Regions from separate parts of the Klebsiella sp. HN106 genome, predicted to be linked through region 2. Evidence: predicted binding sites of a transcription regulator. Region 2 holds the regulator's gene; the other holds the start of a gene.
The links. The regulator Fur, encoded in region 2, represses iron uptake genes when iron is present. The targets are predictions, from matches to a motif close to ATAATAATGAGAACNACTATCAA.
Positions count from the first base shown of each region.

Region 1 (16,350 bases), on a different contig from region 2:
ACCGCCGAGCACCGCCTGGGCCAGGGCCGTCACGACCACTCCCAGCGCCACGGCGCGAATTGCCTGACCGGCGAGGATCACCGCCGCGTCGCCGCGTTTGGCGGCCAGACGGGTAGCGAAGTGGCGGAAACCATAGGCGACCTGTTCACCACGCCAGTACAGCAGCGCGCTAAACAGTAGCATAAGACCGCAGTAGACCAGCAGCTTGCCGATATGCGCCGCCTGACCAACAAACCAGGTGGTGGTGGTGCCGAGATAAGGGCGAATTTTAGTCATAATCGCCGTGCCCCCCATCTCCAGCAAATTATGCCAGCCGGTGTACAGCTTATCGCCGATCAGCGGAACCGTATTCAGCCACGCCAGATCCGGCGGGGTAAAGTTGCCGCTGGTCACCACTTTTATTAATGGCACGCTGTTGTCCACCAGACTATTGACCAGTAGCGCAATAGGAATAACGAAGAGTAAAAAAAGCAGCAGGGTCATTACCAGTACGGCCAGAGAGCGTTTGCCGAAAAGCAGGCTCTGCAGGCGCAAAAGTACCGGCCAGGTCGCGATGACCACCGTACCGGCCCACGCAAATGACAGAATAAATGGCTGAACGACCCACAGACAGGAAATAATAATCAGGGACAAAAACAGCACCGACAGCAGAACTTGCGGTATATCCCGGGGCTGATTGGGGTTAATCATAGTGAAATTTTACCTTTGCAGTCGCGTCAAAAGGCTGACGCAGCGTAATTCCATGTACTGATAATAATATCAATAAGTTCGCGCGCCTGATTTTGCCCTTAATTCTGGCGGGCGCATATGAAAAAAATGTGATAAAAAGTTGGGTGCGTCACGCAAACGATTAATCACTTACAACACAACATAGTCAGGCAGGGTCGAGCGTCATGATCCCACAGATTTCTCAAGCGCCAGGTGTCGTTCAACTGGTGCTGAATTTTTTGCAGGTACTGGAGCAACAGGGTTTTACCGGCGATACCGCCACCAGCTACGCCGACAGGCTAACGATGGCAACTGATAACAGTGTATATCAGCTGTTGCCGGATGCGATTTTATTCCCCCGTTCCACGGCAGACGTGGCTCTGCTGGCAAGACTGGCGGCGGAAGAGCGTTTTAAAACGCTGATCTTTACCCCGCGCGGAGGCGGCACCGGTACGAATGGCCAGGCGCTGAACGCCGGGATCATTGTCGATATGTCCCGCTATATGAACCGCATTATTGAAATCAACCCCGAAGAAGGGTGGGTGCGGGTGGAGGCGGGGGTCATTAAGGACCAGCTTAATCAGTTTCTTAAACCGTACGGCTACTTTTTTGCGCCGGAGCTGTCGACCAGCAACCGCGCCACGCTTGGCGGGATGATCAACACCGACGCCTCCGGGCAGGGGTCGCTGGTCTACGGTAAAACCTCCGATCACGTACTCGGGGTGCGCTCGGTGCTGATCGGCGGCGATATTCTTGACACTCAGCCAATCCCGGCGGCGCTGGCGGAAACCCTGGGCGCAGAACAGTCGGCGATCGGGCGAATCTATCGCACGGTATATCAACGCTGCAAAGCGCAGCGGCAGCTGGTTATCGATAAATTCCCGAAACTTAACCGTTTCCTCACAGGTTACGATCTGCGCCACGTGTTCAACGACGACATGAGCGAATTTGATCTGACCCGAATCCTGACCGGTTCCGAAGGCACGCTGGCGTTTATTACCGAAGCGCGGCTGGATATCACCCGTTTGCCGAAAGTGCGCCGGCTGGTCAACGTTAAGTACGATTCCTTTAACTCTGCGCTGCGCAACGCGCCGTTTATGGTGGAAGCGAAGGCGCTTTCGGTCGAAACGGTCGACTCGAAGGTGCTCAATCTGGCGCGGGAGGATATTGTCTGGCATTCGGTTAGCGAGCTCATTACCGACGTTGCGGATAAGGAGATGCTGGGGCTGAATATCGTCGAGTTCGCCGGTGATGACGCCGAACTGATTGATGGCCAGGTGACGACCCTGTGTCAGCGCCTGGATGAACTGATAGCACGCAACGAGGCGGGCGTAATCGGCTGGCAGGTTTGTCACGAGCTGGACGGCGTCGAGCGCATCTACGCGATGCGGAAAAAAGCGGTTGGGCTGCTGGGGAATGCCAAAGGGGCCGCCAAACCGATACCTTTCGCCGAAGATACCTGCGTGCCGCCGGAACACCTGGCCGATTATATTGCTGAATTCCGTGAGCTGCTCGACGGCCACGGGCTGAGCTACGGTATGTTTGGTCATGTCGATGCCGGCGTGCTGCACGTGCGGCCGGCGCTGGATATGTGTGACCCGCAGCAAGAGATGCTGATGAAGCGGATCTCCGATGACGTGGTCGCGTTAACCGCTAAGTACGGCGGTCTGCTGTGGGGGGAACACGGCAAGGGTTTTCGCGCTGAATACAGTCCGGCATTCTTCGGCGAAGAGCTGTTCGGCGAACTGCGCAAAATTAAAGCCGCGTTTGACCCGGATAACCGTCTGAACCCGGGTAAAATCTGTCCTCCGGAAGGCGTTGATGCGCCGATGATGAAGGTGGATGCGGTCAAGCGCGGGACATTCGATCGGCAGATCCCCATCGCCGTGCGCAGCTCGTGGCGCGGCGCGATGGAGTGTAACGGCAATGGCCTGTGCTTCAACTTTGATGCCAAAAGCCCGATGTGCCCGTCGATGAAGGTCAGCAACCACCGTATTCACTCGCCGAAAGGGCGGGCAACGCTGGTGCGTGAATGGCTGCGCCTGCTGGCGGACCGCGGCATCGACCCCAATCAGCTGGAAAAAGATCTGCCGGAAAAACGCGCCAGCCTGCGTACTCTGGTGGAGCGTACCCGCAATAGCTGGCACGCACGTAAAGGCGAGTACGATTTCTCCCATGAGGTTAAAGAGGCGATGTCCGGCTGTCTGGCCTGTAAAGCCTGCTCGACCCAGTGTCCGATTAAAATCGACGTTCCGGAGTTCCGTTCGCGTTTCCTGCAGCTTTACCATAGCCGCTATTTGCGCCCGGTTCGCGACCATCTGGTGGCGACGGTTGAATCCTACGCGCCGCTGATGGCGCATGCGCCAAAGACCTTCAACTTCTTTATCAATCAGCCGTGGATGCGCAAGCTATCGGAAAAGCATATTGGTATGGTTGATCTTCCGCTGCTTTCCGTCCCATCGTTGAAGCAGCAGATGGTCGGCCACCGTTCGGCGAATACCACCCTGGAACAGCTGGAAGCGCTGAGCCCTGAGCAGAGGGCGAAGAGGGTGCTGGTGGTTCAGGATCCCTTCACCAGCTATTACGATGCGCAGGTGGTTGCCGACTTTGTTCGCCTGATCGAGAAAGTGGGATACCAGCCGGTGCTGCTGCCGTTCTCTCCCAACGGCAAGGCGCAGCATATTAAGGGCTTTCTGACGCGATTCGCGCGCACCGCGCAGAAAACTGCCGACTTCCTTAACCGCGTGGCCCAGCTCGGCATGCCGATGGTGGGTGTCGATCCGGCGCTGGTGCTCTGCTATCGCGATGAATACAACCAGGTGCTGGGCGACAAGCGCGGCGATTTTCGCGTGATGCTGGTGCATGAATGGTTGCCGCAGGCGTTGACGGAAACCGCAGCGCAGGATCAAGGCGGCGAGTCGTGGTATCTGTTTGGTCACTGTACTGAGGTGACGGCGCTTCCCGCTTCTACCCGGCAGTGGGCGGATATCTTCGCACGCTTTGGCGCGAAGCTGGAAAACGTTAACGTGGGCTGCTGCGGTATGGCCGGGACCTACGGTCATGAAGTGAAGAATCACGCCAATTCGCTGGCCATCTACGCGCTCTCCTGGCAGCAGGCGATGCAGCGCCTGCCGCGCAACCGCTGTCTGGTCACCGGCTACTCCTGCCGTAGCCAGGTGAAGCGTATTGAAGGCAGCGGCGTACGCCATCCGCTGCAGGCGCTACTGGAGATTATGGGATGATTTGGAAACGTCACAGCACGCTGGAGCAGTTGAACGCGATGGGCGACGGGAACATGGTCGGCCTGCTGGATATACGCTTCGAGGCCATGACCGACGAGACCATCGCCGCGACCATGCCGGTAGACAGCCGTACCCATCAGCCGTTTGGCCTGCTGCACGGCGGCGCATCGGTAGTATTAGCGGAAACGTTAGGTTCGGTGGCGGGCTACCTGTGCAGCGAAGGCGAACAGAAGGTGGTCGGTCTGGAGGTCAATGCCAACCATATTCGTTCGGTGCGCAGCGGGAGGGTTCGCGGCGTGTGCCGGGCGCTGCACGTCGGCTCCCGTCACCAGGTGTGGCAGATCGACATTACTGATGAGCAGGGGCGTCTTTGCTGTTCGTCGCGGTTGACCACAGCCGTAATTTAAGTCAATTAAGGGGGAAGATTTCCCCCTTAATACTTATTACCTGCCATCCTTCATCACCGCTGAACGTACCTACGCTATATCCGCTAGCTGCCGGTTTGCACTGTTATTTGTATTGAGATTCAACCAGGCCCAATGTTAACGCTTTATAAGAAAAGTCCTGGCTTAACTTTGCTGCTCACCAGGGATTATTAGCCTTCTACCTTTTATATTCTTTGGTCGCTTATTTGTGCGACATCTTTAGCGCGTAGACCATTATGTTTGATATGACAAGCCCATCCATGTTAAATATAAATTTATCAAACATCGTTAATATTTATGCTAATATTTTTAATACCAGAATTTACAAGGTAACAAGAGGACGGAGTTAGCTATGGGTATCATTTCATGGATCATTTTTGGGCTTATTGCCGGTATTTTAGCCAAGTGGATTATGCCGGGGAAAGACGGCGGCGGGTTTATCGTTACCGTAATTCTCGGTGTCATCGGTGCAGTTGTCGGGGGTTGGATTAGTACTTTCTTCGGCTTTGGCCGGGTCGACGGTTTTAATTTCGGCAGCTTTGTCGTCGCGGTGATTGGTGCGCTGGTCGTACTCTTCATCTACCGTAAGATCAGAAGCTAACCGCACCAGCAACGCCATAAAGTGCAGAGGCTGCCGCCATTGTCGGCAGCCTTTTTAATATCTCTAAAATGTCCGAGTGTTTAATTTCCCCTCTTTCATTCTATTACCACGATACGCGCTTACAGCGCGGGCATATCGGGGACCGGCACGACTTCAACGCGCACTTCATAATGTTTAGCTTTGCTGGCTGGAATCAGCGGCGTGAGTTTATTGATCGTTTCGACCGGATTATCGGTGGCTACGGTGGCGGAGAAAATAACCGGTTTTTTCGGCGGCACAGGGAAAGGCATTGGGCCATAACCCTGAGTCAGCTCGAAGGGGGGATGGCCAGCATTATGCGCCTCAGCCGCCGGTGAGGGCGTTTCGGCTTTCTCTGCATCGGCGGCGAACGCGCTGGTGACGGTAATCGAAACGACGGCGAAGAGCGCAATGATAGTTTTTTTCATTTTTGTTACCTCATAAGTATGTCGATAAAAGCTTAGAGGCAACGCTTTTGGCAAACAATCCCACGGCGGGCGAATCCTATGAATCTCCTTATTTCTTCACGAATGTGAAAGCCTGTCCGCGACGGTGAGGCTTACGAAATTTAAGGGGGAAATGGGGTTAATCGAGCAAAACGCTAATAATTAACAGGACGACCATACACATCGACATGACATCTGTTTCTATATCCATAGTTCAGTACAACACAGGTTCCCGATCGGTCGCCGTTGCGACATTGCGTGAAAAGATGAAGGAAATTTAGCAGCGCATTCTACAGGAGCCAGCCGGTACTGAATAAATCTTTATTTCTGTGAAATGACAGCACTTATAATGAAAACGAATAGGTTTCGTTGCATGAATGGATTCGCGTTAGTGAGGGGGCAAACAGCGTCTCAATTTGGCATATTGGTCGGGTGGCGCGTCAGGCGGCGCGGGAGCCAGAGGGGCAATGGGAGGCAAATGCCATCGTCCCGCCGGATACGCACGTGAAGAAAATATTAATACCGTTTATTGGCCGCCGCGCCTCGTTATGCGCAGCGCGGCATCAATCGATGCCACGGTGGACGCCGACGCGGCGAACAGGCGGCAGGACTTCGCTGGAGCAGGGCTCCGCTTAGTCCACGCGTTTGCCTTTGGCTGCCTCTCCGCCGCCGAGTGCGTCTTGATTAATTTTATCTTCGTGGGTATTAATCAATTGCGTGAGCGCTATTTGCTCCTGAAATTTAGTCAGCAGAAGCTCAGCGTCGGATTTAAGAATATCTTCCGATGATTCAAGCACCGAGTTAATTGCTTTGGTCACATTCCCAACCAGCTCCGCGACCCCTCCTTCCTCGCCAATGGCAAGCATCAATGCGCTTATCAGCAGCGACTGGGCCTCAACCTGCGCAGCAAGCTGCTTGTTTTCTGCATCCATCGCTGAAATTTTCGCGATGATGCTGAGAATGACATTATTCATGATAATCCTTAAATCAATGAGTTAAACGCCGAAGATCACGCTGGTTATATTCGTTGCAGGATCAGCGAAATATCCATTGAAGATAAATATGCCAGAAAATATATCATCAGTGGTAGTGGGGTATTTTCATTATCGGTTGCAGGCGATCCGTCGCTATGGCTTTATCTCAATGTGCTGTCAGATGATTTTGCTGCCGGCACGCTGGCTTGTTGCGGCCTGAAGCGTGTAACTCATTGAATGTCCAGCAAGTAGATGAAAAGTGCTTTTTCCCGCGCCTATTTTATAAATCGGTATTTTCGATACATCTTTGCCATTGCCTGCAATTAAGTGCGCCAAACGTCAATATCTTATTATTTTTCAATATATTAAAACAGAAATTCGCAGGCTGAAAACGCCGAGCACAGGGTCTATGCTTATAAAAAGCGCAAGAAATGAGCCAGCGGGGACAATACCCCTTCTCCGGATGGGTTGAAGTGATAATCATTATCACTAACATAGTGGGTATGCCCTGATGGCGTCAACCTATGAGGTAGAGCGATGGATTCACATGCAGGAACTTTTAATCCCGAAGATTTCAGCTGGCGCGGCCTGGCGATGACCCCAGCCGCCGCCGCCCATATTCGCGAACTGGTCAGCAAACAACCCGACAAGCAGGGGCTACGCCTGGGCGTTAAAACCAGCGGCTGCGCCGGCTTTGGCTACGTTCTCGAACTCATCGCTGAACCGGAGCAGGACGATCTGCTTTTTGAGCGCGATGGCGCGAAACTGTGGGCGCCGCTGCAGGCCATGCCGTTTATCGATGGCACCGAGCTCGACTACGTCCGCGAAGGTTTAAACCAGATTTTTAAATTTCATAACCCCAAAGCGCAGCACGAATGCGGCTGCGGCGAAAGTTTTGGCGTTCAGGCGGAGTAACTATGTCTCGTAATACTGAAGCAACTGACGATGTCAAAACCTGGAGCGGCGGGCCACTCAACTATAAAGAGGGCTTTTTTACCCAGCTACAGACCGATGAGCTGGCGAAAGGCATAAATGAAGAGGTGGTTCGGGCGATTTCGGCACGCCGCAATGAACCAGAATGGATGCTGGAGTTTCGTCTGAACGCCTTCAAGGCCTGGCAGGCAATGGAAGAGCCGCACTGGCTGAAAGCGCACTACGACAAGCTGAATTATCAGGATTACAGCTATTACTCAGCGCCCTCCTGCGGCAACTGCGATGACGCCTGCGCTTCTGAGCCCGGAGCTCTACAGCAAACGGGGTCCAGTGCGTTTCTGACCAGCGAAGTCGAAGAGGCGTTTAACCTTCTCGGCGTACCGGTTCGCGAAGGGCGGGAGGTGGCCGTCGACGCCATTTTTGACTCGGTTTCCGTGGCGACCACCTATCGCGAAAAGCTGGCGGAGCAGGGGATTATTTTCTGCTCCTTCGGCGAAGCGATTCACGATCACCCTGAACTGGTCAGGAAATACCTCGGCACCGTAGTACCGGGCAACGACAACTTCTTTGCCGCCCTTAACGCGGCGGTAGCCTCCGACGGCACCTTTATCTATGTGCCCAAAGGCGTGCGCTGCCCGATGGAGCTGTCGACCTATTTCCGCATCAACGCCGAGAAAACCGGCCAGTTCGAACGCACCATACTGGTCGCCGACGAAGGCAGCTACGTGAGCTATATCGAAGGCTGTTCGGCGCCGGTACGCGATAGCTACCAGCTGCACGCGGCGGTGGTGGAGGTGATTATTCATAAAGATGCCGAGGTGAAGTACTCCACGGTGCAAAACTGGTTCCCCGGCGACAATAATACCGGCGGGATCCTTAATTTCGTGACCAAGCGCGCCCTGTGCGAAGGCGAGAACAGCAAAATGTCGTGGACCCAGTCGGAAACCGGCTCGGCGATCACCTGGAAGTATCCGAGCTGTATTCTGCGCGGCGATAACTCCATTGGCGAGTTCTTCTCGGTAGCGCTGACCAGCGGCCACCAGCAGGCGGACACCGGCACCAAGATGATCCATATCGGCAAAAACACCCGTTCGACGATTATCTCGAAGGGGATTTCAGCCGGCCACAGCCAGAACAGCTATCGCGGCCTGGTCAAAATCATGCCCACCGCGACCAACGCGCGCAACTTCACCCAGTGCGACTCCATGCTGATTGGCCCGGACAGCGGGGCGCATACCTTCCCGTATGTAGAATGCCGTAATAACAGCGCGCAGCTTGAGCACGAAGCGACCACCTCCCGTATCGGCGAAGATCAGCTGTTCTACTGTCTGCAGCGCGGAATCAGCGAAGATGATGCCATCTCGATGATCGTTAACGGTTTCTGTAAGGATGTCTTCTCAGAGCTGCCGCTGGAGTTTGCCGTAGAAGCGCAAAAATTACTGGCGATTAGCCTTGAACACAGCGTCGGCTGATAACAAAGGAAATAAGATGTTAAGTATAAAAAATTTGCAGGTCGCCGTTGAAGACAAAGAGATCCTGCGCGGACTGAATCTGGACGTTCGCCCCGGCGAAGTGCATGCCATTATGGGCCCGAACGGTTCCGGTAAAAGTACGCTCTCCGCCACGCTTGCCGGACGTGAAGACTATGAGGTGACCGGCGGCAGCGTGGAGTTTAAAGGCAAAGATCTGCTGGAACTCTCCCCTGAAGATCGCGCCGGCGAGGGCATCTTCATGGCCTTTCAGTATCCGGTTGAAATTCCCGGCGTCAGCAATCAGTTTTTCCTGCAAACCGCGCTGAACGCCGTGCGCAGCTACCGCGGCCAGGAGCAGCTTGACCGTTTTGACTTTCAGGACCTGATGGAGGACAAAATTAAGCTGCTGAAAATGCCGGAGGATCTGCTGACCCGCTCGGTTAACGTCGGCTTCTCCGGCGGCGAGAAAAAGCGCAACGATATCCTGCAGATGGCGGTGCTGGAACCGGAGCTGTGCATCCTGGACGAGTCGGACTCCGGGCTGGATATCGACGCCCTGAAGATTGTTTCCGACGGCGTCAACTCGCTGCGCGACGGCAAGCGCTCGTTTATTATCGTCACCCACTATCAGCGCATTCTCGACTATATCAAGCCGGATTACGTCCACGTGCTGTACCAGGGGCGGATTGTTAAATCCGGCGATTTTACTCTGGTCAAACAACTGGAGGAGCAGGGCTATGGCTGGCTTACCGAACAGCAGTAACGCGCTGCAGCAGTGGCACCATCTGTTTGAAGCGCAAAGCGAGCAGCGCAGCCCGCAGGCGCATCAGCATTTGCAACAGCTTCTGCGGCTGGGGCTGCCGACGCGTAAACATGAAAACTGGAAATATACGCCGCTGGATGCGTTACTGAACCATACTTTTGTCGCTGCGGAACCGCAGACGCTGACGGCGGCCCAACGCGACGCGCTGGGGCTGGCGGTGGACGCATGGCGTCTGGTTTTTGTCGACGGCCAGTTTAACGAACGCCTGAGCGACGACCTGACCGCCAGCGGCTTTGAGGTGCGGGTAGATAACGACCGTCAGCCGCTGCCTGAAGCCGTTCAGCCCGAAGTTTTTCTGCATTTGACCGAAAGCCTGGCGACCAGCGTCACCCATATCCGGGTCGGGCGCCACCAGCGACCGGAAAAGCCGCTGCTGATCGTGCACATGACGCGCGGGCTGGCGGGCGATGAAATGAACACCGCCCACTATCGCCACCATCTGGAGCTGGAGAGCGGCGCGCAGGCGACTATTATCGAACACTATCTGAGCCTCAACGACGCTGCCCATTTTACCGGCGCAAGGCTGACGATGTCCGTGGCGGATAACGCCCACCTGCAGCATATCAAGCTGGCGTTTGAAAATGCGCAAAGCTACCACTTTGCCCATAACGATTTGGCCCTCGGACGCGACGCCTCCGCCTTCAGCAGCAGTTTTCTGCTCGGCGCCTCGGTACTGCGCCACCACACCAGCACGCAGTTGAACGGTGAAAACAGCAACCTGCGGATTAACTCGCTGGCGATGCCGGTTAACAACGAAGTGTGCGACAGCCGCACCTGGCTCGATCATAAGGTCGGATACTGTAACAGCCGTCAGCTGCACAAAACCATCGTCAACGATAAAGGGCGCGCGGTGTTTAATGGACTGATCAACGTCGCCCAGCATGCGATTAAAACCGATGGCCAGATGACCAACAATAATTTGCTGCTTGGCCGCCTGTCCGAAGTGGATACCAAGCCGCAGCTGGAAATCTACGCTGATGACGTGAAGTGCAGCCACGGCGCGACCATCGGGCGCATTGATGATGAACAGCTGTTTTATCTGCGTTCGCGCGGCATTACGCAGCAGGCGGCGCAGCAGATGATTCTTTACGCCTTTGCCGCGGAGCTCACGGAAGCGATCGATGATGAGGCGCTCAGGCAGCAGATACTGGCGCGTATTGGCCAGCGTTTGCCGGGAGGTAAAGCATGACATTTTCTGTGGAACGCGTGCGCGCGGATTTTCCCGTGCTTAATCGCGAGGTGAACGGTCAGCCGCTGGCCTACCTTGATAGCGCCGCCAGCGCGCAGAAGCCGGAAGCGGTGATCAACGCTGAGGCGGAGTTTTACCGCCACGGCTATGCGGCGGTACACCGCGGCATTCATACCCTTAGCGCGGAAGCCACGGCGCGGATGGAGCAGGTGCGTCAGCAGGGGGCGACGTTCCTGAATGCCCGATCGGCAGAAGAGCTGGTGTTTGTTCGCGGTACCACGGAAGGCATTAATCTGGTAGCGAACAGTTGGGGCAATGCTAACGTCGGCGCAGGGGACAATATCATCGTCAGCGCGATGGAGCATCACGCCAATATCGTGCCGTGGCAGATGCTGTGCGCCAGGGTGGGCGCCGAACTGCGGGTCATCCCGCTGAATCAGGACGGTACGCTGCAGCTCGATGCCATCCCCGGCCTGTTTGATGAGCGCACCCGGCTGCTGGCTATTACCCAGGTGTCTAACGTGCTGGGAACCGAAAACCCGGTCGCCGCCCTGGTGGCTTTAGCCCATCAGCACGGCGCCAAAGTGCTGGTGGACGGCGCGCAGGCGGTGATGCACCATCCGGTGGACGTGCAGGCTCTGGACTGTGATTTCTACGCATTTTCCGCGCATAAGCTTTACGGCCCCACCGGTATCGGCATGCTCTACGTTAAGCAGGATATCCTGCAGGATATGGCGCCTTGGGAAGGGGGCGGGTCGATGATCGCCACGGTCAGCCTGACGCAAGGCACGACCTGGACAAAAGCGCCGTGGCGCTTCGAGGCGGGAACGCCGAACACTGGCGGTATCATCGGGCTGGGGGCGGCGCTGGATTACGTCAGCGCGCTGGGTCTGACGCAGATCGCGGAATATGAACAAACCCTGATGCGCTACGCGCTGCAGGCGCTGGAGAGCGTGGCGGATTTAACCCTTTATGGTCCGCAAAATCGGCTCGGGGTGATTGCCTTTAATCTCGGCAAGCATCATGCCTACGATGTCGGCAGCTTCCTGGATAACTACGGCATTGCGGTACGTACCGGGCACCATTGCGCCATGCCGCTCATGGAGTTCTACGGCGTCCCTGCTATGTGCCGGGCGTCGCTGGCGATGTACAATACCACGGAAGAGGTGGACCGGCTGGTAGCGGGCCTGCAGCGGATCCACAAATTGTTAAGCTAAAGGAAGCAACTATGGCGGCGTTACCTGATAAAGACAAACTGCTGCGCAACTTTAGCCGTTGCGCGAACTGGGAAGAGAAATATCTCTATATCATCGAACTGGGGCAGCGCCTTGCGCCGCTGAGCCCGGAAGAGCATAGCGCGCAGAACATCATTCAGGGCTGCCAGAGCCAGGTATGGATCGTGATGACGCAGGAGCAGAGCGGCGCAATTGCGCTTCGCGGCGATAGCGATGCCGCTATTGTGAAAGGGCTTATCGCGGTGGTGTTTATTCTTTACGATCGGATGACGGCGAAGGATATCCTCGCTTTTGATGTGCGCCCGTGGTTTGAAAAAATGGCCCTCACGCAGCACTTGACGCCTTCACGGTCGCAAGGACTGGAAGCGATGATCCGCGCAATCCGCGCGAAGGCGGCAAATCTTAGCTAGAATTAAACAGTAGATTTCATTCTGTTATGCGCGACGGGAGGGGAACCTCCCGTTGTGCATAACAGGCCTGGCGTTTTATCAGCGAAAGAAGGAATCTCAGTATGAAACGCGCTTCTCTCATCACCATAGCCGTTCTGAGCGCCCTCAGCGCGTCACATGCAGCCTGGGCCGTCGATTACCCTCTTCCCCCTGCCAACAGTCGTTTGATTGGTGAGAACCAGTCCTGGACGGTACAGGAGGATGACCGCAACCTGCAGGCGATTGCCCGTCGTTTCGATACCGCAGCGATGCTGATCCTCGAAGCGAACGATACGATTGCCCCGGTGCAGCCTAAACCGGGTACCCAGGTGCTGATTCCCTCCCGGATGCTGCTGCCGGACGTGCCGCGGGAAGGGATCGTCGTCAACCTGGCCGAGCTGCGCCTGTACTACTTCCCGCCGGGAATGAACCAGGTGCAGGTTTATCCCCTCGGGATTGGTCAGCAGGGGCTGGAGACCCCGGAGATGACCACGCGAATAGGGCAGAAAATTCCGAACCCGACCTGGACGCCGACGGCAGGCATTCGCGCTCGCTCGCTGGAAAAAGGAATTAAGCTGCCGCCGGTCGTGCCCGCAGGACCGAATAACCCGCTGGGGCGTTATGCGCTGCGCCTGGCATACGGCAACGGGGAATATCTTATTCATGGCACCAGTGCGCCAGATAGCGTCGGACTACGCGTCAGCTCCGGCTGTATGCGCATGAATGCGGCGGATATTCAGGCGTTATTCAATCAGGTGAAAAGCGGGACGCCGGTGCGGATTATCAATCAGCCGGTCAAGTTCGCCGTGGAGCCGGACGGTAAGCGCTATGTTGAAGTTCATCGACCGTTGACGCCGGATGAGACCAGCAACCCGCAGACGATGGCCTATACGCTTCCTGCGGAGTTCCATCAATTCTCCGGCGATAAAGCGGTGGATGAGGCCATGCTTAAACGCGCGCTGACCCGGCGAGCAGGATATCCGGTGGTGGTATCCGCGGGCAGCAGCTCAACGTCGGGCCTGTCCGTACAGAGTGCGCCGGTAGACGAAGCAAAAAGGGTGCAGTAGGCGGGGGAACGAGAGGCAAAAAAAATGGCGCACAATGTGCGCCATTTTTATTACACAGATACTATTACTTACGGTATTTAGTAGCTGCGTTGTCCAGACGCTGGTTAGCGCGAGCTGCGTCATCTTTAGCAGCCTGAACGTCGGAACGCATTGCGTTCACGTCGTTGCTCAGCTGGTCAACTTTAGCGTTCAGAGTCTGAACGTCAGAAGACAGCTGATCGATTTTAGCATTGCTGGAGCAACCAGCCAGCAGAGTAGAACCCAGGATTACCGCGCCCAGTACCAGTTTAGTACGATTCATTATTAATACCCTCTAGATTGAGTTAATCTCCATGTAGCGTTACAAGTATTACACAAACTTTTTTGTGATGAGAATATTTTTTTACTTTAATACGCTTATTTTTGATCGTTCGCTCAAAGAAGCATCGAAATCATCAGGTAACCTTAAAAAGGCGAGAGAAAACAGCGCGCTTCCATCGGATTCATCTTAGATAATCTCGCGTTAAATAGTAAATTCCGATTTGCATTTTTATTAATAGCAGCTAGTGCTGGAATAAAAAAAAGCGCCTCAATGAGGCGCTTTTAAAGGAAATACTAATTAACCTGTAAATTATTACAGCACGTGCACGGAAGCGGTATTGGTGGTTCCGCTCGGGACTAATGCGCCGGAAACCATAACAACCACGTCGCCTTTGCGCGCCAGGCCGCTCTGCAGCGCCAGCTCTTTACCGAGGTGATAGAAAGCGTCGGTAGAGGCGATCTCTTCAACCAGCTGCGCTACCACGCCTTTGCTCAGCACCAGCTGACGCGCGGTGGTTTCGTTGGTGGTCAGCGCCAGGATGGTTGCATCCGGGAAGTATTTACGTACGGCGCGCGCGGATTTACCGCCCTGGGTCGCGACGACGATCAGCGGCGCTTCCAGTTTTTCTGCCGTTTCAACCGCACCGCGGCAGACCGCTTCGGTGATGCGCAGCTTACGGTTATCGTTGTTGTACTCAAGACGGCTGGTCATCACGCGGTCGGTACGTTCGCAGATGGTCGCCATGATGGTGACCGCTTCCAGCGGATATTTACCTTTTGCGGATTCGCCTGAGAGCATGACAGCATCGGTGCCGTCGAGGATGGCGTTGGCCACGTCGCCCGCTTCCGCACGGGTCGGACGCGGGTTTTTGATCATGGAATCCAGCATTTGGGTCGCGGTAATAACGACTTTACGCGCGCGGATACATTTTTCGATCATCATTTTCTGCGCGAAGATAACTTCTTCAACCGGGATTTCAACGCCCAGGTCGCCACGCGCAACCATGATGCCGTCAGAAGCTTCGAGGATTTCATCGAAGTTGTTCAGGCCTTCCTGGTTTTCAATTTTAGAGATGATCTGGATCTTCTCGCCGCCGTGAGCTTTCAGGTGCTCGCGGATTTCCACGACGTCGGAACGCTTACGGATAAAGGAGGCCGCAACAAAGTCCACGCCCTGCTCGCAACCGAAGATCAGGTCCTGTTTGTCTTTCTCAGCCAGCGCCGGCAGAGCGATAGATACGCCCGGCAGGTTAACGCCTTTGTTCTCGCCGAGGTCGCCGTTGTTCAGCACTTTACAAACAACTTTGTTACCTTCGATCGCGGTGACTTCCATACCGATCAGACCATCGTCGACCAGTACGGTGTTGCCGACGCTCAGGTCGCTGGTGAAGCCTTCATAGGTCACCGCGACGATTTCGTTATTACCTACTACCGATTTGTCGGTGGTGAAGGTGAAAGTCTGGCCCGCTTTCAGGGAGACGTCGTTACCGCCTTCCAGCTTAATAGTACGGATTTCCGGACCTTTGGTATCCAGAAGGATTGCTGCTTTCTTGCCCGTTTTGCTCATCACATTGCGCAGGTTCTGGATGCGCTGGCCGTGTTCCGCATAGTCACCGTGAGAGAAGTTCAGACGCATAACGTTCATACCGGCGTCCAGCATTTTGGTCAACATCTCTTCGGATTCGGTTTTCGGACCGATGGTGCAAACAATTTTGGTCTTTTTCATGACAGTTTAATCTTTAAGTTGTGAAGGATAGGGATGGGGAATCTGACTCCGTGGGCGTACTGCCGCAGAGTTAAACCTGTATTACGAAAGTTGCTATGCCACGCTCTAAGGATAGGTGACAACAAAAGAGCGTGCAGAAGAATGTGTGCTGGCGGTTCAGCCCATGAAAAGAGGCAACGTGTTATGCGTTTAGTCATGCAATCCAATGCGCTGAAACCATTCAATAAGAATTTGCCGGGCATTATACGTTGCCCAATCCAAAAAAGAAAATGAAAACCATGTTTCATTTCTATAGTTATATACTTAACAAAATGCAAACTAAACCTACGCTTATGCGCAACACATTTTTTCATCAGCTGACAAGATAAAGCGGGCGGAAATGCGGATTTATTCACAACTTTGCCAGCAAAAATACGTCGCTGAGGCGAAATCATCGCGCTGGTTTGATTTAAGCGGGAAATATATCAATAATGATTTGATTGATAATGAAAATTTGAGAGCCAAATAGCATGGGAAACACAGCCAAAGATGAGGCGCTGTATCAGGAAATGTGCCGCGTTGTCGGTAAAGTCGTGCTTGAGATGCGCGACCTGGGTCAAGAGCCAAAGCATATCGTTATCGCCGGCGTGCTGCGTACCGCCCTGGCAAACCCGAAGGTCAAGCGCTCAGCGCTGACGCAGGAAGCGATGGAGAAGGTGGTCCATGCGCTTTCCGGCAGCTAGCCGGACCTGCGCGTTTCCCTGAGCTTCATGAAATCACAAAG
Region 1 is NZ_JBLURD010000001.1:804,746-821,095, reverse strand. Features, by position in the region: gene ydiK (AI-2E family transporter YdiK) at 1-690, opposite strand, end outside; gene ydiJ (D-2-hydroxyglutarate dehydrogenase YdiJ) at 894-3,950, shown strand; gene menI (1,4-dihydroxy-2-naphthoyl-CoA hydrolase) at 3,947-4,357, shown strand; gene ACSIPU_RS03875 (GlsB/YeaQ/YmgE family stress response membrane protein) at 4,728-4,976, shown strand; gene ACSIPU_RS03870 (hypothetical protein) at 5,096-5,422, opposite strand; gene iraP (anti-adapter protein IraP) at 6,073-6,414, opposite strand; gene sufA (Fe-S cluster assembly scaffold SufA) at 6,952-7,329, shown strand; gene sufB (Fe-S cluster assembly protein SufB) at 7,332-8,819, shown strand; gene sufC (Fe-S cluster assembly ATPase SufC) at 8,836-9,582, shown strand; gene sufD (Fe-S cluster assembly protein SufD) at 9,557-10,831, shown strand; gene sufS (cysteine desulfurase SufS) at 10,828-12,048, shown strand; gene sufE (cysteine desulfuration protein SufE) at 12,060-12,476, shown strand; gene ldtE (L,D-transpeptidase LdtE) at 12,578-13,561, shown strand; gene lpp (murein lipoprotein Lpp) at 13,626-13,862, opposite strand; gene pykF (pyruvate kinase PykF) at 14,175-15,587, opposite strand; gene ynhH (protein YnhH) at 15,584-15,784, opposite strand; gene fumD (fumarate hydratase FumD) at 16,097-16,309, shown strand; gene ACSIPU_RS03805 (TetR/AcrR family transcriptional regulator) at 16,335-16,350, opposite strand, start outside.
Region 1: a site for Fur is predicted at 6,888-6,910, ahead of sufA (Fe-S cluster assembly scaffold SufA). Genes of this name have one in related genera too.

Region 2 (16,350 bases):
TAAAGTCAGCAACGGCGGGGCTAACGATATTTATGACGGCACCGCGTGGCTGCAGGCATTGACCTTTGGCTATAAGGTGGCCGACGTGCTGGACCTGCGTCTGGAAGGAACCTGGGTTAAAGCTGACGGCCAGCAGGGCTACTTCCTGCAGCGTATGACGCCAACCTACGCCTCTTCTAACGGTCGGCTGGATATCTGGTGGGATAACCGCTCGGACTTCAACGCCAACGGTGAAAAAGCGGTGTTCTTCGGCGCGATGTATGACATGAAGAACTGGAACATGCCGGGCTGGGCCTTTGGCGCATCCTATGTCTATGCCTGGGATGCGAAGCCGGGCAGAATGTCCTCGCCTGATGCCTACTACAACCCAGATAAACGCCTGGAAGAGTCCGCCTATAGCCTGGACGCCATGTATACCGTTCAGGAAGGGCGCGCGAAGGGCACGCTGTTCAAACTCCACTTTACGCAATACGACAACCACTCTGATATCCCGAGCTGGAGCGGCGGTTACGGCAACATCTTCCAGGATGAGCGCGACGTGAAGTTCATGGTTATCGCACCGTTCACCATTTTCTGATGCCTGAGCGGCGGGCGTGAGCCTGCCGCAATATCCCGAGGTTATTTATGAAGAAGTTACTGCTTGTCGCTATTATGGCAACAGGCCTGGTTGCCTGTACGCAGTCGCCAGCGCCGAAAGAAGACTCAAAGTTGAGAGACGCCTACAGCGCCTGCATTACTAGCGCGGAGGGGAACCCGGATAAGCTTGAAGCCTGTCAGAGCGTACTGAACGTGCTTAAGCAAGAGAAACAGCACCAGCAGTTCGCCACCCAGGAAAGCGTGCGGGTGCTGGACTATCAACAGTGTATCCAGGCGCGCAAAACCGGTAACGATCAGGCCGTGCAGGCGCGCTGCGACCAGCTCTGGAAAGAGATCCGCAGCAACAATACGCCTCGTTAATCCAGGCGGAGACGGGCAAAGCGGGCGGAGCGTAAACTCCGCCCGCGGCTATTTTAGCGGGGTATTTCTGCTGGCTGATAGCTGCGGCTCAGGCGAGTAAAGAGCATGGCAGTTGCGGCAAGTCCGCATAGCGCAGCGCACATCAGCCACCAGCCCGGCGAGCTTTTATCCCCGGTGATCTCGACCAGCGCGGTGGAAATAGCCGGCGTCAGGCCGCCAAAGATAGCGGTGGCGAGGCTAAAGGCTAACGAAAAGCCCACGGTGCGGACGTAGACCGGCATCACTTCGGTCAGCGCCGCGACCATCGCGCCGTTATACATACCGAAGAAAAACGAGAACCAGAGCAGGACCAGCGTCATACGGGTAAAATCCGGCGCGGCGGTGAGCCAGTGCATCACCGGCCAGGTGGTAAACAGCGCCAGCAGGGTGATGCCCATCAGCACCGGACGACGGCCTATTCTGTCAGAAATTGCCCCGCCAATCGGTAACCAGATAAAGTTAGAGATGCCGACCAGCATGGTGACCAGCAGGCTATCGCGAGCGCTCAGATGCAGCACGGCTCTCCCGTAGGTTGGGGTATAAACGGTAATAAAGTAAAAAGTGGTCGTGGTCATCGCCACCAGTAAGGTGCCCGCCGAGATGATGCGCCAGTTTTTTACAATCGTGCTCAGGATTTCTCGGGTATCAGGACGATGTTTACGCTGCAGGAAAGCTTCGGTTTCCTGTAGCGAACGCCGCAGTACAAAAATCAGCGGAATGATCAGACAACCAATAAAGAAGGGGATACGCCAGCCCCATTCGGCGATCTCATCATGGCCAAGCGTTTCGTTTAGCGCGTAGCCAATCAGCGCCGCGACCACGATAGCCACCTGCTGGCTGGCGGATTGCCAGCTGGTATAGAACCCCTTTTTCCCCGGGGTGGCGATTTCCGACAGGTAGACCGACACGCCGCCGAGCTCTACGCCCGCCGAGAATCCCTGCAGCAGACGGCCGACTAATACCAGAATGGGGGCGAGAACGCCGATGGCGTGATAGCCGGGGACCAGTGCTATCAGCAGTGTCCCGCAGCCCATAATCGCCAGCGTCACCATCAGCCCTTTACGCCGCCCGATTCTGTCGATATAGGCCCCCAGCACTATCGCCCCGATAGGGCGCATCAGGAAGCCCGAACCAAACACGGCGAAGGTGAGCATTAACGCCGCAAACTCACTTTCCGCCGGAAAGAACGTTCTGGCGATGTAGGTGGCGTAAAAACCGAACAGAAAAAAGTCGAATTGCTCGAGAAAATTACCGCTGGTCACGCGGAGAATAGCGCCGAAGGTACCGGCGCGCGATGATGATTGCGTCATAGGGGTTGCTCTCCATTGTCTTTATCTTGTTTTTATAGAGGTAAGAGGAGCGGACTAGTCGCCTGCGACTGCCGCCTGTTTTCCGCGCCGTTTCTCAATTGCCCACTTGAGTAACGCCGCACACCGATAAAATCCGTGGGCAAATTTTCCGTATGGCAGGGTTAAAAACAGCGCCATCACAACGCCGAGATGAATGGCGAGCAGGACGCCCATCCACGAGGTATCGCGCCCTGCCAGCAGGGCCAGTCCGGTCAGGCTGGTTAAAAACAGCAGCAAAATAAAGCCGCGATCCATCGGTTTTTGCCGCGCATCGCCGTGCAGCGGCGAGCGGCGCAGGTTTAGCCATAGCAAACCCGCCGGGCCGACCAGCAGGCCGATACCGCCGAGCGTGCCCAGTACAACCGGTACGCTGAAGAACGGGTAGGGGGCTTCCCAGCCGGCGATATAGTGATAACCCGTAGCCACCACGGTGGCGGCGAAACAGAGCAGAAAACCGTAGAAGGTAAAGTGATGGAAACGGCGGCGCATCAGGGTAAACGCGTCATCAGCCTCGTTGCAGCCTTTACCGTGCCCGCCGTCGAGATACTTCAGCGTGAGCGCATTATGCGAGGCTGTAGCGATGTCGATAGCCTGAGGCTGACCCGGTGAAATCTCGCGCCAGAAGCGGATCACCCCGCTCATCAGTAACCCTATGGCCAGAATGAAGACCGAGCCAAACATCCAGGCCAGCAGGTTATGGGGAAATATCCGGTAAAAATCGCCGGCCAGCGGTGGATGAAGCAGCGAGCCATTGAGCCCCATCGCCAATAGCAAAAAGAGGATCAAACCGGCGACCAGCGCCAGCACCGTGGTCACGCCGGCCCGACGGTAAAGGCTGCTGAAAGCCGCGGGTTGGGCATAGTGCTGATAGGTTTCCAGGCGGACTTCCGCCATCGCTTTCGGGACATTAATGGCAAACTCGTGCGGCGGCGCATACTGGCAGGCATGCAGGCAGGCGCCGCAGTTGTGGCACAGGTTGGCCAGGTAGTTAATATCCGCTTTACCAAAAGCCAGGCGCTGAGTCATGGCCGGAAACACGGCGCAAAACCCTTCGCAATAGCGGCAGGCGTTACAGACCTGCATCACCCGTTCAACTTCCGCTTCCGGCTCGGTGATGATCTGCGCGTCGATAATCAACTTTTCAAGCGACTTCATGATGTATCTCCTGCTGTGCCGCACGGGCGGCCTGCTGGCCGGCAATGCGGCCGAACGTCGTACCAATCGACATGCCTACGCCGGCGGTATAGCCTTTGCCCAACACGTTGCCGGCCATCATTTCGCCAGCAACGAACAGGTTACGGCTGGGTTTGCCCGCAAAATGGACGGCGGCGCGTTCATTGACGTACAGTCCGAGGTAGGTGAAAGTGATCCCCGGGCGCAAGGCGTAACCGTAGTAAGGCGGCGAATCGATGGGCCGCGCCCAGTGGGTTTTCGGTGGGGTCAGGCCTGATGTTGCGCAGTTATCAAGGCAGGTATGATCGAACTGGCCCGGCACGCAGGCGGCGTTATAGTGCGCGATGGTTTGCGCCAGACGCGCCGCGTCCAGCCCCAGTTGGCGAGCCAGTTCTTCGATAGTATTGGCCTGGGCGCCGGGAAAAACCGGCGGCATAAAGTGACCGATCGCTTTGCTGTCGATAATTGAATAGCCGATTTGTCCCGGCTGGTGGGCGACCAGCCGCCCCCAGATGGCATAACGTTTGGGCCAGAAATCTTCCCCTTCATCATAAAAGCGCTCGGCGTCGCGGTTTACGACCACGCCCAGCGATACGCAGTCCACGCGGGTGCAGATCCCGCCATCATAGAGCGGTGCCCGGGCGTCTATGGCGACGCAGTGTGACTGCGAGGGATCGCCGATAACGTCAGCCCCGGCGTCGATCATATATTTCAGCAGCACGCCCTGGTTAAAGCGGGTTCCGCGGATGAGAAAGTTATCGGCTGGCCATTCGCCGCGATCGTTCTGTCCCCACGCTTCGCGCAGCCACTCGCGGTTAGACTCAAAGCCGCCGGCGGCGAGGACGCAGGTTTTTGCGGCAATCCTTTCTTCACCCGCCAGCGCGGCGACGAATTCGCCGTTATATAATTCGAGCGCCTGGACCGGGGTGTTGTAGCGGATCTGTACACCCATCTGCTCCGCGCTGCGGTAATAAGCATTTATAAGAGCCTTGCCGCCGCCCATGAAAAAGGCGTTGGTGCGGGCGACGTGCAGTGCGCCGGAGAGCGGCGGCTGAAAGTTAACTCCGTGCTGGCGCATCCAGTCCCGGCACTGTGATGAGGTACGGATCACCAGCCGCGCCAGCGCTTCGTTGGTATTACCCTCGGTGACGCGCAGCAGATCCTGCCAGTACTCTTCTTCCGGATAGCTGTCGACCAGCACATCCTGCGGAGCATCGTGCATACAGCGAAGGTTCCGCGTGTGCTGAGAGTTTCCGCCGCGCCATTCTTTCGGCGCGGCCTCCAGCAGCAGCACGGACGCGCCGGATTCCCGGGCGGTCAAGGCGGCGCATAGCGCAGCGTTGCCGCCGCCAATCACCAGTACATCCACCATTTTTGGCTCCATTACGGTTTGCTTTATTGTTAAATTTGTAATGGAAATGTATGCGCTCAGGGCGGCAGGACGCTATGGCGTATTGCTAAAGAGGGGTTTAGTGTGCGTAAAGGCTGGCGCCAGGCCAGCGGCCAGATTCGACCAGCTGACGCATGACTTTTGCCAGTATGACTCGCGCGGCGAGACCCGATGGGGTCAGTTCATCATCGGAAAGACTGACGAGAAAATTAGGCCGACTGAGTATCGGATTGTTGATGCCGATCACTCTCAGGGGCTCGCCGTCGAGATGAGAAATCGCTGCTCCCGGCTGCAAAGTGGCGCCGAGGCCGTCGCGCACGGCGCGCATCAGCAGGGCCAGACCGTCGATTTCAGCGACCACATCGACATTAAGCGCATGCTCCTGGCACATCGCCTCCAGCCTGCCGCGCAGCCCATGCCCCAGGCTTGGCATAATCAGCGGGACAGCGGAGAGCTGGTCCGGCGAGATGCTATCGTCGGGAAGGGGAGCCAGTACCTTATGGGTGCCAATCAGAAACAGACGCTCTTCAAGAATCGGCCTGGCGCTCCAGCGCACAAGCTTCTCCTTCTGGAACACGATCGCTAAATCGAGCTGACGGGTGTTGATCATGCGTTCAAGGTTGCCGGAGAGACTTTCTACCAGATGCAGGCGGACGTCGGCATAGCTTTCGCGCATCGCGTTGATAAAGGGTACGCCGAGCACAGAGGCGGTGCTGGGGGCCATGCCGACGCTGACGTGGCCAGATAGCCGCGCCTCGCGCGCAGCAAGAACCGCATCATCAGCGTGACGCAGCGCCAGCTGCGCCTGTGAATAGAAGGCGAGGCCAGCGCTGGTGGGCATTACACCGCGAGACGTCCGTTGTAGCAGGCGAATGGCGAGTTCATTTTCCAGGCGCGCCATTTGTTGGCTAAGCGCGGAGACGCCGATATTCAGGTCAAGCGCGGCGCGGCCCATACTGCCGGTTTCAATAATGCGCACAAAATAGCGTAGCTGGCGAAGCTCCATAAGCACTCCGTATAAAGCAGGATGCACCGACAGTAAACGTATTCAGGCGCGAGAGGAAGAGGCGGCAGATGGCGGGCAAAAAAAAGCCAACCCGCAGGCTGGCTTTGGCTGATAAACGATGCGGTGATTATTTCTCTACCGCGTCGTGGGCATGTTCATCTTCGCGGCAGTCGCCTTCTGCACAGTGGCCGTACAGGTACAGACTGTGGTTGGTGAGGCGAATACCGTGTCTGGCGGCAATCTCACGCTGGCGCGCTTCGATGGAATCATCGCTAAACTCGATCACTTTGCCGCAGTCCAGGCAAATCAGATGATCGTGATGGTGCTGCTGCGTCAGTTCAAAAACGGATTTACCGCCTTCGAAATTATGACGGGTGACGATACCGGCGTCGTCAAACTGGTTCAGTACGCGGTAGACGGTGGCCAGGCCAATCTCTTCACCCATATCAATCAGGCGTTTGTATAAGTCTTCCGCACTGACATGATGGTTATCCGGTCCTTGCAGCACTTCCAGGATTTTTAATCTCGGAAGCGTCACTTTCAGGCCAGCTTTCTTTAATGCGGTATTGTTGTCAGTCATGCGGAATCTGTCCTGTTGCTAAACGATCTACTTCCATCAGCGGAAGTAATACAGAGAATCACCCGATGTAATGCGTCTCATTATAGAACTGCCATGGTGAAATGAAAACTGCAAGCATCGGGCCTTGTATGCTGTCAAAAACGAGGCACTCGCTACAAAGTGCTTCACGCGACCCCGTTAAATCAGAGGACATTGTACAGATATGTGATTAAAAGTTAAAAACTTGTAGCTATAACTTTGATTGCTTTTATCTATCAATTCGGCGAAATATGGTGATTACGCCGTTTAGACTCAGGCATTCTTGATTTCTTCGAGGTGCAGCTCCTCGGAAATCTGTTTTACCCATTTTTCGACGCGTTCGTTAGTCAGTTCAGGCTGACGGTCTTCGTCGATAGCCAGACCGACAAAATGATCGTCATCGGCCAGGCCTTTAGAGGCTTCAAAATGGTAGCCAGCGGTCGGCCAATGGCCAACGATAGTTGCGCCGCGCGGTTCGATGATATCGCGAATGGTGCCCAGCGCATCGCAGAAGTATTCAGCATAGTCTTCCTGGTCGCCGCAGCCAAAGAGGGCTACCAGTTTGCCATTAAAATCGATCTCTTCCAGCGTCGGGAAGAAATCGTCCCAATCGCACTGGGCTTCACCGTAGTACCAGGTTGGGATGCCGAGCAGCAGGATATCGTGAGCTTCCAGATCCTCTTTGCTGCTTTTGGCAATGTCGTGAACATCAGCAACATCTTTACCAAGCTGCTTTTGAATCATTTTTGCAATATTTTCGGTGTTGCCGGTGTCGCTGCCAAAAAAGATGCCGATGATTGCCATGAGTAAAATAACCTCTTGAAACTTAATGATGTGGTAGTGGCGTAATGCCCGCAGATAGGGGCAATGATAGCAGAACTGAGAAGGGCGCGGAAACAGCAATCACGCCCAACTGCACACTCTGCTACATGAAAGCTTATTTTTTGAGGGTTTTAGGCTTTATCCTGGCCGCGCAGGGCTGCCAGCTGGGTCATCAGCATCTCTTCGATCAGATCGCTGCGGTTCATGTTACGGGCTTCGGCCAGCTCATTGAGCGCATCGACCGCATCGGCATTGAGCTTAAGCTCCACGCGCTTCAGGCCGCGGCTCTTGTCGCGTTTAAGCTGATTGCGTTTGTTGATGCGCAGCTGTTCATCGCGCGAAAGCGGATTCGTTTTCGGTCTTCCCGGCCGACGCTCAGTTGCGAACAAATCTAATGTCGTACGGTCCGTTTGTTCTTTTGCCATGATTCAGAGTGACTTCGGGGGAAACAAGCTATCGGGCATAGCCGACGCAGACAGCGCGCCATAATACATCAGGCGGCGGGCTGCGCCAACGGCCGCGGACATTAAGCCGCGCGGTCGAGTATATTTTAGGCAGTTACGCGGCGATAGAGGTCAAATAACGGCGAATGGCGCGGATCACAGCCTCCGGTTTTTCAGCATGCACCCAGTGTCCGGCGCCGGCGATAACGTGCGCCCGAGCTTCGGGAAACTGCGCCAGCAGCGCGTCACGACAGGCATCGGTCACGTAAGGGGAGTTGCCGCCGGGGATAAACTGCGCCGGATGCGGCCATGCCGGGACGGTTTGCCAGCCGACGATGTTGTCGTACTGCTCCCACAGCACCGGTACGTTAAAACGCCACTGGCCATCCACAAAGGATTTCAGCAGAAACTGAACCACGCCCTCTTCATTAAGGTGTTGACGCATGACCGTCGTTGCCTGCTGACGCGTAGCGGCGCCCGCATCGGTAACGGCGTTGATGGCAGCAAAAATTTCATCATGGCGGCGGACGTGATAATCCACCGGGGCGATATCAATAGCTACCAGGCCTGCGATGCGCTCTGGCGCCAGCGCGCTCAGCGTCATCACCGCTTTGCCGCCCATAGAGTGACCAATAAAGGTGGCTTTCTCAATCTGCGATTCATTGAGAGTATCAAGCAGATCCTCAGCCATCGCGGCGTAGGTCATCTCCGGCGCGCGCGGGGAGAGACCGTGGTTTCGCATGTCGACCTGCACCGTATCGTGATCGACAACCAGATCGCGGGCGAGGATCCCAAGGTTGTCCAGGCTGCCAAAAAGGCCGTGGACCAGGACGATAGGGGGATTATTGTGCTGATTCTGTGCAGATTGCGCTCGGCTATTTAATTTCATGGCAAAGTTCTTTTTTTCGCTCCGTCGGGTTAGGGTATTATGTTGAACATTCTGCCATCCGGCTGCAAGACCCGGAAGATTTCTGAGTTTTGCCGTCATCCTGGTTTGACGCTATCCGCGGTTGGGATTTGTCCCTATAATCCCGACAACTTGTATTCAGAAAAAGATATCGCACTGGATTAAGATGAAAACAATTGAAGTTGATGATGAACTCTATAGCTATATTGCCAGCCACACCAAGCATATTGGCGAGAGTGCATCCGACATTTTACGGCGCATGTTGAAGTTTTCCGCCGTTTCCCAGCCTGCCGCACCGGTAGCGAAAGCCGCTCCGGCACCGGCGCCAACGCCTGTCGTTGACGTGAAGCCCGCTAATCCTCTGAAGGATAAAGTTCGCGCGATGCGTGAGCTGCTGTTATCTGATGAGTATGCCGAACAAAAGCGCGCGGTAAACCGATTCATGCTGGTTCTGACTACCCTCTACACCTTAGACAGCAAAGCGTTTGCCGAGGCCACCGAGTCTCTGCACGGGCGCACCCGCGTCTATTTCGCTGAAGATGAGCGCACGCTGCAGAAAAACGGTAATCAGACTAAGCCTAAGCAGGTCCCCGGTACGCCGTGGTGGGTTATCACAAATACCAATACCGGTCGCAAATGCAGCATGATCGAACACATCATGCAGTCCATGCAGTTCCCTGCGGAATTGATCGAAAAGGTTTGCGGTACGATCTAGTCATTTAACTTTTGCACCAGAAGGATCAGGCAATGGCAATCGATAAGCGCGCAGGTCAACCTGCGCAACAGAGTGATTTGATTAACGTCGCCCAACTGACTGCCCAGTACTATGTGCTGAAGCCGGAAGTAGGCAATGCGGAACATGCGGTGAAGTTTGGCACCTCCGGCCATCGCGGCAGCGCGGCGCGCCATAACTTCAACGAGCAGCATATTCTGGCGATTGCCCAGGCAATTGCTGAAGACCGCGCGAAGAACGGGATCACCGGCCCATGCTACGTCGGGAAGGACACCCACGCGCTCTCCGAACCTGCCTTTATTTCCGTACTGGAAGTGCTGGCGGCGAACGGGGTTGACGTTATCGTGCAGGAAAACAACGGTTTCACCCCGACGCCGGCGATTTCCAATGCGATTCTGGTGCACAACAAAAAGGGCGGCCCGCTGGCTGACGGTATTGTTATTACGCCGTCCCACAACCCACCGGAAGACGGCGGTATCAAATACAACCCGCCGAACGGCGGCCCGGCTGATACCAACGTCACCAAAGTGGTCGAAAACCGCGCCAACGAACTGCTGGCGGCGGGTCTGCAGGGCGTGAAGCGTATGACGCTTGATGCGGCGCTGGCCTCCGGTCACGTCAAAGAGCAGGATCTGGTGCAGCCGTTTGTTGAGGGATTAGCGGATATCGTCGACATGGCGGCGATCCAGAAAGCCGGACTGACGCTGGGCGTCGATCCGCTGGGCGGCTCCGGTATCGAATACTGGAAGCGTATCGCCGAGCATTACAACCTAAACCTGACTATCGTGAATGACCACGTGGATCAGACTTTCCGCTTTATGCACCTCGATAAAGACGGCGCAATCCGTATGGACTGCTCCTCCGAGTGCGCGATGGCGGGCCTGCTGGCGCTGCGCGACAAGTTTGACCTGGCTTTCGCCAACGACCCGGATTACGACCGCCACGGTATCGTCACGCCGGCCGGGTTAATGAACCCGAACCACTACCTGGCGGTGGCGATTAACTACCTGTTCCAGCATCGCCCGCAGTGGGGCAAAGATGTTGCGGTGGGTAAAACCCTGGTCTCCTCGGCGATGATTGACCGCGTAGTCAACGATCTGGGCCGCAAGCTGGTGGAAGTACCGGTTGGCTTTAAGTGGTTCGTTGATGGCCTGTTCGACGGTAGCTTCGGCTTCGGCGGCGAAGAGAGCGCGGGGGCGTCGTTCCTGCGCTTTGACGGGACGCCGTGGTCCACTGACAAAGACGGCATCATCATGTGCCTGCTGGCGGCGGAAATCACCGCGGTGACCGGGAAAAACCCGCAGCAGCACTACGACGAGCTGGCAGAGCGCTTCGGCGCGCCAAGCTACAATCGTCTGCAGGCTTCCGCGACTTCAGCCCAGAAAGCGGCGCTGTCTAAGCTCTCTCCGGAAATGGTGAGCGCCAGCACCCTGGCAGGCGATCCGATTACCGCGCGTCTGACTGCGGCTCCGGGCAACGGGGCGGCGATTGGCGGTCTGAAAGTGATGACCGACAACGGCTGGTTCGCCGCGCGTCCGTCAGGTACCGAAGATGCCTACAAAATCTACTGTGAAAGCTTCCTCGGCGCTGAACACCGTCAGCAGATTGAAAAAGAAGCGGTGGAGATTGTCAGCGAAGTGCTGAAAAACGCCTAATCTCCCACATGATAATCAGGCCCGTTTCAGGGCCTGATTTTTTTCGCAAGGCGGCGATGAAACTAAAACGTAAACACGTCTTCCGGTTCTGGGGCGGGATGGATCTCTTTTATCTCATCCAGTTTCTCGGCTGGAATCTTTACCATCAGCGCCTGCCTTTCTACGACGACATCCTCTCTTATCTCCAGCTTGTACCCACCCTTGGCCCCGCGGCCGCCTGGCTGTTCCCGCTGAATGTGCTGCTGATTGTCACTATTCCCGTGTCGATGGTTCTCCTCTGGCGGCAGAGCCGCTATGCCCTGCGGTTGGCCTGTGCGCAAACGCCCCTGCGGCTGGCCTTTATGCTGCCCTCACTTTCGCTGGTGCTATGGGGCGCGCAGGTCCTGGGAGTTAAAGGCGCGGCTTTCTTTATCGCTCTGCTGCTGGTCTCTGAGGCGGCAAAATTGATGACGTTATGGCGATGGCGAAAGATTTAACTTTTCGCGTTATCTTCACGGGGCAGGGGTATCCGGTAACACGGTGACCGAATCGGGCATAAACGGGTATCAGGTCGTTGACCGGGTTTGCCCGTTTTGCCGAATTAACTACCGGAGCAGGTGAACAATCACGGCTAATTCTGCGATTTTAGTCACAAATTTCTCGTGATTAAAATGAAATTTCCCATATATATATATGATCTACTTCAAATTAAAAAAAGCTAAAAGCTTGTTTTGATTTTGTATGATTTATGTCACTTACTGATATGGATGATTTTGTTATATTTATGTCATTAAATCCTGGATGCTTTCTTGAGAACTTATATGTTACAAGTTAAACGTCACTCATTAATTGTGGAATATGTCGTAGAAAAGGGATGTGCCAGAGTTAATGAGCTGTCGCGATTATTTGGTGTATCTCCGGAAACTATTCGACGTGATTTAACTGCGCTGGCCAGGAATAAGAAAATAGTGCGCAGCTTTGGCGGCGCAATGATTTCCGAAAATACGGCATCGTTTTTAGCTGCCGATATGCCGGCAAATAACGGAAACTTTGTCGATAAAGCCGAAGCCTTTATTAAACGCACGAAAGAACAGCCAGAACGTAAGATGCGCATCGCCAAAGGTGCGCTGCAATTTATTCATGAGCATGAGTGCATCATTATGGATAATAGCAGCTCCTGCTGGTTTTTAGCCCGTCAGCTACCTGACATTGAATTGACCGTTATTACTAATTCTTTGAATATTATTCAAACCTTAGCCTGTCGCAAAAAAATAAGAATTGTCAGCGTTGGTGGTGAATATTCTGAGCGTCACGGTGACTTTCACGGTCCGGTTGCTGAGTTCATTATCAACAATTTTAAGGTCAATAAGCTGTTTTTTTCCTGTCAGGGCCTGGACTCCGGTCTGGAAATTAAAGACAGTAATGAAGTCAACGTCCGGCTAAAGCAAGAGATGCTGAAAGTTGCCGATCAAAAAATTCTGATGGTCGATAGCAGTAAATTTGAACGCTATTCGCTTTATAAAATATGCGATCTGGCGGATATTGATATCTTGATCACTAATGAGTTACCCGGCGATATCTATCGCCAGCATCAGGTACATATTGTAGAGACCAAATAAGGCTCTGAATAATAATCTAATTGCATCATCATTTAATCGCTCTGTACCAGTTGGAGGAGTATTGCATTAGCAATACTGTCCCTCTTCATTATTTATCCGAAAAAGAGGTTTACGATGGAACAATTACCTGAAGATATGAAAGCGGTTGTCTGCCACGGTCCCCAGGATTATCGCTTTGAGAAAATTCGCCGCCCGATCGCCAAAGAAAAGGAAGTGGTCATTAAGGTTGACGGCTGTGGAATATGCGCCGGTGATTGCAAGGCCCAGGACGGTGCGCCGATGTTCTGGGGTGATAATCCGTGGGTAAAAACGCCGGTAGTGCCCGGCCATGAGTTTTACGGTCGGGTTGCTGAATTAGGCCCGGGTTCCGCTGAAAAATATAAATTAAAAATTGGCGATCGCATTCTCGCTGAACAGATTGTTCCCTGCCATGAGTGCCGTTTCTGTAAAACCGGAAAATACTGGATGTGTGAAACCCATGATATTTACGGCTTCCAGAAAGATGTCGCCGATGGCGGTATGGCTGAATATATGCGTTTCTCCGAACGCGCGATTATTCATAAAATTCCTGAATCATTAAGTGAAGAAGATGCGGCGCTGATCGAACCTATGGCCTGTGCAATCCATACGGTACGCCGCGGGGATATCGAACTGGATGATGTGGTCGTTATCGCCGGCGCCGGGCCGCTGGGGCTGTGCATGGTGCAGGTCGCTCATCTTAAGACGCCGAAGAAACTGGTGGTCATCGATACCATGGAAGATCGCCTGGCGCTGGCTAAAGCGTTTGGCGCCGACGTGGTCATCAACGCGGCGAAAGAGGACGCCGTCGCCATTGTTAAATCCATGACGGACGGATACGGCTGCGACGTTTATATCGAAGCGACCGGCGCGCCTGTTGGCGTGACTCAGGGACTGGAGATGATACGCAAACTGGGGCGCTTCGTTGAATTTAGCGTGTTTGGGAAAGAAACCACCGCCGACTGGTCGATCATCGGCGACCGCAAAGAGCTCGATATTCGCGGTGCGCATCTCGGCCCCTACAGCTATGAAATCGCTATCGATCTTTTTGAGCGTGGCCTCTTGACCGCCAAAGGCGTGGTAACGCATTTCTATTCTATCGATGAGTGGAAAGCCGCTTTTGAGATGGCCAAATCGCTGGATTCCATCAAGGTCGTTATCAAGCCATAAATTTATCATCATTCACTCGCGTCATTTATATTTATTGTTCTGCACTTTCATAAATGGCTGCTAAATCAATACTGGATTTCTTCAATCATGGGGATTGCTGAGATAAATGTCGGTAGCCTCTGCTAATTACCAGTGGTGAATTTATTGCTCAGTAAATCAGGCAACATTAGTACCATGAAAACGCTGCTGAATAATTTATATTCCGCAGCGCACAACTCAATAAGGAGATATTGAATGCCTGTAAAATTTAATACCAAAGCATTACTCTCAGGACTTCTGGCTATGAGCATGGTCGCCTGCGTTAATGCTAAGCCTTTGACTATCGGCATGTCCTTCCAGGAATTAAACAACGAATATTTCGTGACCATGAAAGAGTCGCTTGAACAGTCGGCAAAAGATATTAACGCGACCGTCTATACTGCGGATGCGGCGCATGATGTCTCCAAGCAGATTAGCGATGTTGAGGATATGCTGCAAAAGAAAATTGATATTTTGCTGATTAACCCGGCAGATAGCGTTGGCGCGGAAACCGCCGTCCTGGCCGCCAAAAAAGCCGGCGTGGTGGTGGTGGCGATAGATGCTCAGGCTAACGGTCCGATTGATTCTTTTGTGGGTTCAAAAAACTATGATGCGGGCTTTATTGCCGGAGAGCATTTAGCCAAAGCGCTGGGAGATAAAGGCAACGTGGCGATTCTCGACGGAATTCCGGTGGTGCCTATTCTGGAGCGCGTGCGCGGCTTTGAAGATGCGATGAAAAAGCATCCCAATATTAAAGTGCTTACCAAACTGAATGGTAAACAAGAGCGCGATACCTCCATGAGCGTGACGGAAAATATGCTGCAATCCAACCCGACGCTCAACGGTATTTTCAGCGTCAATGATGTTGGCTCACTCGGTGCCCTGGCGGCTATTCAGTCATCTGGACGCGATGTCAAGCTGGTCAGCGTCGATGGTTCTCCGGAAGCGGTGGCTGAAATTGCCAAAGGTAATACGCCGTTTATTGCTACCGCAGCACAGTTCCCGCGCGATCAGCTGCGTATTGGCTTAGGTATTGCCCTGGCAAAACACTGGGGGGCGAATATTCCTAAAGAGATTCCTGTTGATGTGAAGCTTATCGATAAAAACAACGCCAAAGATTTCCACTGGTAATCGCGTTATTACGCCACAGCGGCTCTCGCTTATTCAGGTGAGCCGTGCCGGATTCTTATTAAAGTATGGCTCGCTATTTTATCGAGCCATTATGGAGCGATGTTTATGCCCAGCTTACTGGAAGTCAAAAACGTCAGTAAAAGCTTCCCCGGAGTCAAGGCGCTGGATAATGTTAATATCACCCTTGCTCGTGGAGAAGTTCACGCTTTATTAGGTGAAAACGGCGCGGGTAAATCGACGCTGATGAAAATCCTGTGCGGGATCTATCAACCTGACGCCGGTAATATTTATATTGATGGTAAGCAGCAGCATTTTCATAACTATCGCGATGCGATTGCCTGCGGCGTAGGGATTATCTTTCAGGAGTTTTCTCTTATTCCCTATCTGAACGCTTATGAGAATATTTTCCTTAATCGTGAAAAGGTAAATCGTTTTGGCCTGTTAGATCGTAAAGCGATGCGTCGGGAGGCGTTACGCATTTTTAAAGAGCTTGGCGTCACGCTCGATCCCGACGAGCAAATCTGCCATCTCAGCGTCGCCGAGCAGCAATTCGTGGAAATTGCCAAAGCGCTGTCGCTGGATGCGCAAATTCTCATTCTGGACGAACCCACCGCGACCCTAACTCCTGGCGAGGCGGAACATCTTTTCCGCGTGATGCGCGATTTAAAGGCTAAAGGCGTCGGCATGTTCTTTATCTCGCATCACCTGGAGGAGATATATGAAATCTGCGACAGCCTGAGTATTCTGCGCGACGGCAAATATATCGGATCGGCAAAGGTCGACAATATCGATATCGCAGAGATGATCCAGATGATGGTCGGCCGTGAGGTGGAGAACATCTATCCCGAGCGGCGGACGCTGGCGCATGATGAAATACTGCTGGAGGCGGAAATTCAGCTGACCGAAAGTAGTCAGGTTAATCGGCTGACGTTGCGCAAAGGGGAGATTTTAGGCCTTGCCGGGCTGGTGGGGTCGGGGCGTTCCGAAGCGATTCTGGCTCTGACCGGCGCGGATAAATGCTACAAAAAACGCGTCCGTCTGGCCGGAAAAGAGGTGACGATAAATTCAACCGATCGGGCTCTGCGTCTGGGTATCGGCCTGTTGCCGGAAAGCCGCAAAACGCAGGGACTGGTACTGCCTTTTTCGGTCAAAGACAATATCTGGCTTAACAAACACGCCTGCCAGTTCTCGCTTATCCGCGATAACGAAGAGCGCCTGACCGCCGAGCGTTTAATTAGCCACGTTGGTGTGAAAACGCCAGATGCCGGGACCGCGGTGGGGACGTTGAGCGGCGGTAACCAGCAGAAAGTCGTTATTTCTCGTTGGTTAAATCATGACGTCAA
Region 2 is NZ_JBLURD010000002.1:376,178-392,527, reverse strand. Features, by position in the region: gene chiP (chitoporin ChiP) at 1-577, shown strand, start outside; gene chiQ (ChiQ/YbfN family lipoprotein) at 625-957, shown strand; gene ACSIPU_RS08505 (MFS transporter) at 1,011-2,306, opposite strand; gene tcuB (tricarballylate utilization 4Fe-4S protein TcuB) at 2,361-3,500, opposite strand; gene tcuA (FAD-dependent tricarballylate dehydrogenase TcuA) at 3,487-4,890, opposite strand; gene tcuR (tricarballylate utilization LysR family transcriptional regulator TcuR) at 4,988-5,914, opposite strand; gene fur (ferric iron uptake transcriptional regulator) at 6,042-6,494, opposite strand; gene fldA (flavodoxin FldA) at 6,786-7,316, opposite strand; gene ybfE (LexA regulated protein) at 7,466-7,759, opposite strand; gene ybfF (esterase) at 7,893-8,666, opposite strand; gene seqA (replication initiation negative regulator SeqA) at 8,851-9,399, shown strand; gene pgm (phosphoglucomutase (alpha-D-glucose-1,6-bisphosphate-dependent)) at 9,432-11,072, shown strand; gene ACSIPU_RS08455 (hypothetical protein) at 11,129-11,548, shown strand; gene ACSIPU_RS08450 (DeoR/GlpR family DNA-binding transcription regulator) at 11,873-12,670, shown strand; gene ACSIPU_RS08445 (erythritol/L-threitol dehydrogenase) at 12,785-13,858, shown strand; gene ACSIPU_RS08440 (ABC transporter substrate-binding protein) at 14,093-15,007, shown strand; gene ACSIPU_RS08435 (sugar ABC transporter ATP-binding protein) at 15,113-16,350, shown strand, end outside.